Regions from separate parts of the Streptomyces sp. NBC_00045 genome, predicted to be linked through region 1. Evidence: riboswitches for the same ligand, from Rfam matches in the RefSeq annotation. Region 1 holds a riboswitch; each other region holds the start of a gene.

What was found. Region 1 has a riboswitch for cyclic di-AMP ahead of OHA65_RS15770 (transglycosylase family protein). Riboswitches for the same ligand answer to the same signal wherever they lie in the genome.
Region 2: linked by a shared signal. The riboswitch ahead of OHA65_RS28010 (M23 family metallopeptidase) and the one ahead of OHA65_RS15770 (transglycosylase family protein) in region 1 are both predicted to bind cyclic di-AMP.
Region 3: linked by a shared signal. The riboswitch ahead of OHA65_RS31615 (LysM peptidoglycan-binding domain-containing M23 family metallopeptidase) and the one ahead of OHA65_RS15770 (transglycosylase family protein) in region 1 are both predicted to bind cyclic di-AMP.

The regions. Positions count from the first base shown of each region.
Region 1 is NZ_CP108271.1:3,383,247-3,385,439, reverse strand. Features, by position in the region: gene OHA65_RS15775 (transglycosylase family protein) at 1-514, shown strand, start outside; cyclic di-AMP (ydaO/yuaA leader) riboswitch at 797-965, shown strand; gene OHA65_RS15770 (transglycosylase family protein) at 968-1,678, shown strand; gene eno (phosphopyruvate hydratase) at 1,944-2,193, shown strand, end outside.
Region 2 is NZ_CP108271.1:5,971,579-5,973,771, forward strand. Features, by position in the region: gene OHA65_RS28005 (pitrilysin family protein) at 1-565, shown strand, start outside; cyclic di-AMP (ydaO/yuaA leader) riboswitch at 750-909, shown strand; gene OHA65_RS28010 (M23 family metallopeptidase) at 922-1,716, shown strand; gene OHA65_RS28015 (GntR family transcriptional regulator) at 1,910-2,193, shown strand, end outside.
Region 3 is NZ_CP108271.1:6,817,952-6,820,144, reverse strand. Features, by position in the region: gene OHA65_RS31620 (SGNH/GDSL hydrolase family protein) at 1-120, opposite strand, end outside; gene OHA65_RS31615 (LysM peptidoglycan-binding domain-containing M23 family metallopeptidase) at 286-1,254, opposite strand; cyclic di-AMP (ydaO/yuaA leader) riboswitch at 1,259-1,466, opposite strand; gene OHA65_RS31610 (tyrosine-protein phosphatase) at 1,745-2,193, shown strand, end outside.

The DNA of each region.
Region 1 (2,193 bases):
CGACTTCACGCTTCCGCCCGCGCCGCTCGCGCCGAGCAGCGGACTGCCCGTCATGCCCGATCCGGACGCGCCGTCCACGTCGCCGACCGTCCCGGTGCTCCCGGGCGACCCGACCACCACCCCGGGCACCCCCACGGCCCCGACGACGCCCACCGCGCCGGGAACTCCGACCGCTCCGGCCCACCCGGCGGACCCGACCGCTCCGATCACCCCCGGGGCCGACCCCACCGCCCCCGCGGCCCCCGGCGCCCCGGGTGCCTCCACCGACCCGGCCGGCATCCCGGACACCTCCGGCAACGGCAAGCACCGTGGTACGCCCGCCGTTGAGGTTCCCGTCACCTCTGCCGCGGCGTCGAACCCCTCGTACACCGTCCAGGAGGGCGACAGCCTGGCCACCATCGCGACCGCCAGGAAGGTCAAGGGCGGCTGGAACGCGCTCTACGCGGCCAATGAGCAGGTCATCGGCAAGGACGCCGATCTGATCAAGCCCGGTCAGAATCTGGATCTAAGTTAGTAATAACGGCACTTCGGGCACCCGGAAAGAGTGGAATGTCCGCTATCTGCAAGTGAGACATGTGTCTCTTCCGGTCAACTGGCGTGTCCCGTCTGCCGTCTTCCGCAAACCCGCTCCTCACCTGCGCAAACGCCCTTAAAGGGAGCGCAAGTAGGGCCCGTTTCTCCCCGGTGTTCCTCGTTGAACATCGGGGAGAGACCTGTCTACCTTCTGAGTCGCCCGCCACCGCGGGCTCCTTCGACCGCATCGCCGAATCCTGCCGGCGGACGGGGGGAACAGTCGTCGCGTAAAGCGCCGAAGGCAGGAGCGGGGGAACCAAGGTAGGCGCCGGGACCGGCCGTTGAGAGACGGCCACGGAAACGGCTAGGGGTTAAGTCGTGCGCCATGCACGGCCGGGCACTCATCAGCCCGAACCCGACAGCTCACCTCGTAGGCGTCGGTGAGGAGAACTCCATGCTGCTTTCCGGCAAGGGCAAGCACCGCCGCGCCACGGCCATCGAACGGACCACCCGCATCGTCACGCTCGCCGGCGTCGCCGGTGTCGCGGTCGCCGCGCCCCTGATGGCGGCCGGTTCGGCCTCCGCCGCCACCGGCTCCGAGTGGGACCGCGTCGCCCAGTGCGAGTCCGGCGGCAACTGGGCCATCAACACCGGCAACGGCTACTACGGCGGCCTGCAGTTCTCGTCCTCCACCTGGGCCGCGTACGGCGGCAAGGCCTACGCCTCGCAGGCCAACCAGGCTTCCAAGTCGCAGCAGATAGCCGTCGCCGAGAAGGTCCTCAAGGGCCAGGGCAAGGGCGCCTGGCCGGTCTGCGGCAAGGGTCTCTCCAACTCCTCCTACAGCGGTGGTGGTACGACCGACACCCCGAAGAAGACGGAGACGAAGACCGAGACCAAGAAGACCCAGCCGAAGAAGACCGAGCCGAAGAAGGAGACGACGAAGCGCTCCGAGGCTCCGGCTCCGACGACCCGCTCCGAGCGCGCCGAGGCCCCGGTCATCAAGACCGGCAACGGCTCGTACGAGGTCAAGTCCGGCGACACCCTGGGCACCATCGCCGAGGCCAACGGCGTCAAGGGCGGCTGGGAGAAGCTCTTCGAGCTCAACAAGGACATCGTCTCGGACGCAGACCTGATCTTCCCGGGTCAGATGCTGAAGCTCAGCTGAATCCTGCCGTAACAATCGCGGCAGCATGCACGGCACGCGACATCCCCACCGCCCGGCGCGACTCCCCCCACGCGCCGGGCGGCGGTGTTTTCCCGCCCCGATCCGGCGCCCCTATGTCCTGGAAGGCGGGTATTCGGGCCCTTTTTCGTCCCAGGAGGCGGGCGGTCGGCGGGCCGAATGCCCGGAGCCGGTTAGGCTCTAGTCGGCAAGGCCGTCCCACGGCCTGACATGCCACCGCACACCCAGCGTCACATCCCAGAAGGAGATGCTCGTGCCGTCCATCGACGTCGTCGTAGCCCGGGAAATCCTGGACTCCCGAGGCAACCCCACGGTCGAGGTCGAGGTGGGCCTCGACGATGGCAGCACCGGCCGTGCTGCAGTTCCGTCCGGTGCCTCCACCGGTGCCTTCGAGGCCATTGAGCTCCGTGACGGTGACCCCAACCGTTACATGGGCAAGGGTGTCGAGAAGGCCGTCCTCGCGGTCATCGAGCAGATCGGCCCGGAGCTCGTCGGCT
Region 2 (2,193 bases), 2.6 Mb from region 1:
GGACCGGCACGAGCGGGTCTGGGCGGCGCAGGTGCTCGGCACGTACTGCCTGGGCGGCACGCTCACCTCGCGCCTGGACAAGGTGCTGCGCGAGGAGAAGGGCTACACGTACGGAGTGCGCGCCTTCGGCCAGGTGCTGCGGTCCACCGCGGACGGCAAGGGCGCCTCGATGCTCGCCATCAGCGGCTCGGTGGACACCCCCAACACCGGCCCGGCGCTCGAAGACCTCTGGAAGGTGCTCCGCACCCTCGCGGAGGGCGGCTTGACCGACGCCGAACGGGACGTGGCGGTGCAGAACTTGGTGGGCGTGGCCCCGCTGAAGTTCGAGACGGCCGCGGCCGTCGCCGGCACGCTCGCCGACCAGGTCGAGCAGGAGCTTCCGGACGACTACCAGGCGCGGTTGTACGCACAGCTGGCCCAAACGGGCACGGTGGAGGCGACTTCGGCCGTTCTGGCCGCCTTCCCGATGGACCGCCTGGTCACCGTCCTGGTGGGTGACGCTTCGCAGATCGAGGCGCCGGTGCGGGCGCTGGGGATCGGTGAGGTCACCGTCGTCACCAACTGACGGACATCTCAAGGGGCTCCGGTGGCTTGTCCACCGGGGCCCCTTTTGTCTGTTTAGTGGAGAGGTTGCTTGTATGGGGTGTGGCGTACGCAACAAAAAGGCGCGTCTGTTTGGCGATTGACTGATGATCCGCCTAGCGTCGGCCGTGCTGTCCGTCAGTTGTACGCGCCGCATCCGCGGCACCGGGCAGCGATCGCCGAGTCCCCGTCAGGCGCGAGCCTGGGGAGCCGGGGACCCACATGTGTCCCTGGGGTGAATCGGACCGCCTCGTCAGAGGGGGCCCGTAGGAGACCTTCCTGCTCCGAACCCGTCAGCTAACCCGGTAGGCGAGAAGGAAGGAAAGGATCAACCCCTTCATGGCGTTTGGCAGTCGTGCCGCCGGTAAGCACCGTGGTTCCAGCCGTCTGAGCCGCAAGACCGCCGGCTACGCCGGCATCGCCGCCCTCGCCACCACCGGTGTCGTCGGCTCCCTCGCCGGACCGGCGTTCGCCGCGTCCGACAAGGCCCCCTCCATGGAGGACACCGGTCTGAACGCCGTGGTCACCGCCGAGGACCTCGCGGGCGAGATCGAGGCCCAGGCCGAGGCGCAGCAGAACGCCGCCGATGCCGCCGCCGCCAAGGCGAAGGCCGAGGCCGACGCGAAGGCCCGTGCCGCCGAGGCCAAGCAGAAGGCCGAGGACAAGGCGAAGGCCGAGCGCGAGGCCGCCGAGCGCGCCGCCCGCGAGGAGGAGCGCAAGCGCCTCAACACCTTCGTCGCCCCCGTCGACGGGTCCTACATCAGCACCCAGTGGCACGCGGGTGGCGGCATGTGGTCCTCCGGCAGCCACACCGGCATCGACTTCCACGCGGCCTCCGGCACCTCGGTGCACGCGGTGGGCGCCGGAACCGTCGTCGAAGCCGGCTGGGGCGGCGCGTACGGCAACAACGTCGTCATCAAGCACAACGACGGCACCTACACGCAGTACGGCCACATGACCTCGCTGAACGTTTCCGTCGGCGAGCAGGTCACCCCGGGCCAGCAGATCGGCCTGTCGGGCTCGACCGGCAACTCCAGCGGCCCGCACCTGCACTTCGAGGCCCGCACCGGCGCCCAGTACGGCTCGGACATCGACCCGGTCGCGTACCTGCGCAGCCACGGCGTCGACGTCTGACCCGCAGCACTCGACCGAAGGCCCCGGCTCCCCGAGCCGGGGCCTTCGCGTTGTGGCTGTAAATATCCCCGATTTCCGCCCGCACTCGGAAAATATCGCGTGTTGCAATAGAGTCCCGATACGATCGCAACACGATCGCAACACGGTCGCGGCAAAATGACGTCGGCAGTCGGAAATAGGCGGAGGTCCGGTCTTGCGTATTCCTGCGCACGCGGTATGCACGGCGATCCGTGACGACATCGTCTCCGGGGTCTTCGCGCCGGGCGGCAGGCTGACCGAGGAACTGCTGGCCCGCCGGTACGGGGTCTCCCGCGTCCCGGTCCGCGAGGCGCTGCGGACCTTGGAGTCCGAGGGGTTCGTCACCTCCCGCCGGCATGCGGGCGCCTGCGTCGCCGAGCCCACCGAACAGGAGGCGGTCGATCTCCTGGAACTGCGGATGCTGCTGGAGCCCCTGGCCGCGGCCCGGGCCGCCCGGCG
Region 3 (2,193 bases), 3.4 Mb from region 1:
CCGGTCCGCCCAGCCGAGAAAGGTCTCCCCGGGCCCCGGGTCCCCCACACCCTCGGTGAAGCTGTCCCCGATCGCCGCGTACGAGCCGATGGTCTTGAGTGTCGTCTTCGTCGCTGCCACGAGACCACATCCTTCACCCCGACACGTGACCTACGCCACCGTAGGAAGGGGTTGACGGACCGTGATCTTTACCACCCGTTCGGTACGGAATAACAGCGCGTGAGGCCGGGACCCCCCTCGGGTCCCGGCCTCACGCGTCCAGCTGCCTTCCGACGGCGCGAGCCGTCAGATGCTCACGCCCTTGGAGCGGAGGTAGGCCAGCGGGTCGATGTCCGAGCCGTAGGACGGCCCGGTGCGGATCTCGAAGTGCAGGTGCGGGCCGGTGGAGTTGCCGGTGGAGCCGGACAGGCCGATCGTCTGGCCGGCCGTGACGCTCTGGCCGACCGAGACGGACAGCTGGGACAGGTGGCCGTACTGCGAGTACTTGCCGTCCGCGTGCCGGATGACGACCTCGTTGCCGTACGCGCCGCCCCAGCCGGCGGAGACCACGGTGCCGGCGCCGACGGCGCGGACGGTGGTGCCGGAGCTCGCGATGAAGTCGACACCGGTGTGGTAGCCGCTGGACCACATGGCGCCGGGGGTCTTGTACTGGGTGGAGATCCCGGTGCTGCCGACGGGTGCGACGAACCCGGCGGCACTGACCGTGCCGGCGGCGGACTTGGCGGCGGTGTTCTTCTCGGCGGGCGCGGGAGCAGCGGCGGGGGCGGCCGCGGCCGCCGCGGCGGGGGCGGGGGCCGCGTCCGAGGACTGCTTGGCCGAGGACCGCTCCGCCGGGGTCCGGGCGGGCTTCTCGACCGGAGCCGCCTCGCCCTTCGCACCGAGGGTCAGCTTCAGCCCGGGGCGGATCAGCGACGGGTCGGCGCCGACGGCCTCGCGGTTGTCGGCGTACAGCTGCTGCCAGCCGCCCGTGAGGTGGCGGTCCTGGGCGATCTTGGAAAGGTAGTCGCCCGGCACGACGGTGTAGACGGCCGGCGCGGCCTGCACGGCGGCGGCCGGCGCGGCCCGGAGCGCCGCGGGAGCCTGCGGGGCCTGCACCGGGGCCGTGGCGGGTGCGGCGGCAGGGGCACCGGCCGCGTGGGCGCCGGCGGCACCCAGCAGCGGCAGCGCGAGGGCCGCACCGCCAGTGCCCGCGACGGCGAAACCGCGTGCCACGGAACGGGACTTGGGACGGCGGTGCTTACCCTTTGCAGGCATGGCGAATTCCTCTCCGTCGCCTGCGAGGTGAGCTGTCGGGTTGGGACTGGAGATGTCCGGCCGCACATGAGCGGAACATGTACGGCTTCACCCCTAGCTGCGCCGATACGAAGATCGGAAACAGCGGCTTACCTGGTTCCCCCGCTCCTGCCGCGCGCGTGAATAGTCGGGTGCGGTATCCGGACGGCGGCAGGATTCGGCGGTCCATCCGGATCGATCGCGAAGGTAATCGAGTTCGGCCACACGGAACAAGCCGCGAATTTCCTGACGCATTAACAGGGTGAGGGGCCCGACGGAATTCCGGTCACCCTCCGTCCATTCCTCGCCGTCAACAACCGCCCCGGCCGGGCCTTTCGGCTTTGGTGATCAGGCACTCACGGTCACCGTATGATCTGGCTCACGGGGCTGCGCCCGATCTCGCCTCCGGTTATGGCAAGTTGGCCCCAACTAGTGCAATTCGGACACCCCACGACGACGCGGAGGAGTTCCCGTGACCCAGCAGATACCCCAGCCCCCGCGGACCGAGCCCGTACCGGAGCCGGAGCTGGCCGGAGTGCGCAACTTCCGCGATGTGGGCGGCCTGCCGACCACCGACGGACGACGGGTCAAGCCGGGAAAACTATTCCGTAGCGGACATCTGGCGCATGCCACCGAAACCGATGCAGAATTCCTCGCTTCGCTCGGCCTGCACACCATCTTCGACTTCCGCAACGGCGCCGACCACGCCCTGGAAGGGCTCGACGTCGAGCTCCCCGGCGTCCGGAACGTCAACATTCCGCTGTCGGATCCGGCCGACGGCAAGGAATTCTGGAAGATGGTCCGCGACGGTGGCGTCGGGCAGCTCCGCGGACTGCTCGGCGACGGAAAGGCCGCCGCCCGGATGGCCAACTCGTACCGTTCGATGGTCGAGCACCGCACCGCCGAGCACGGCCGGGTCGT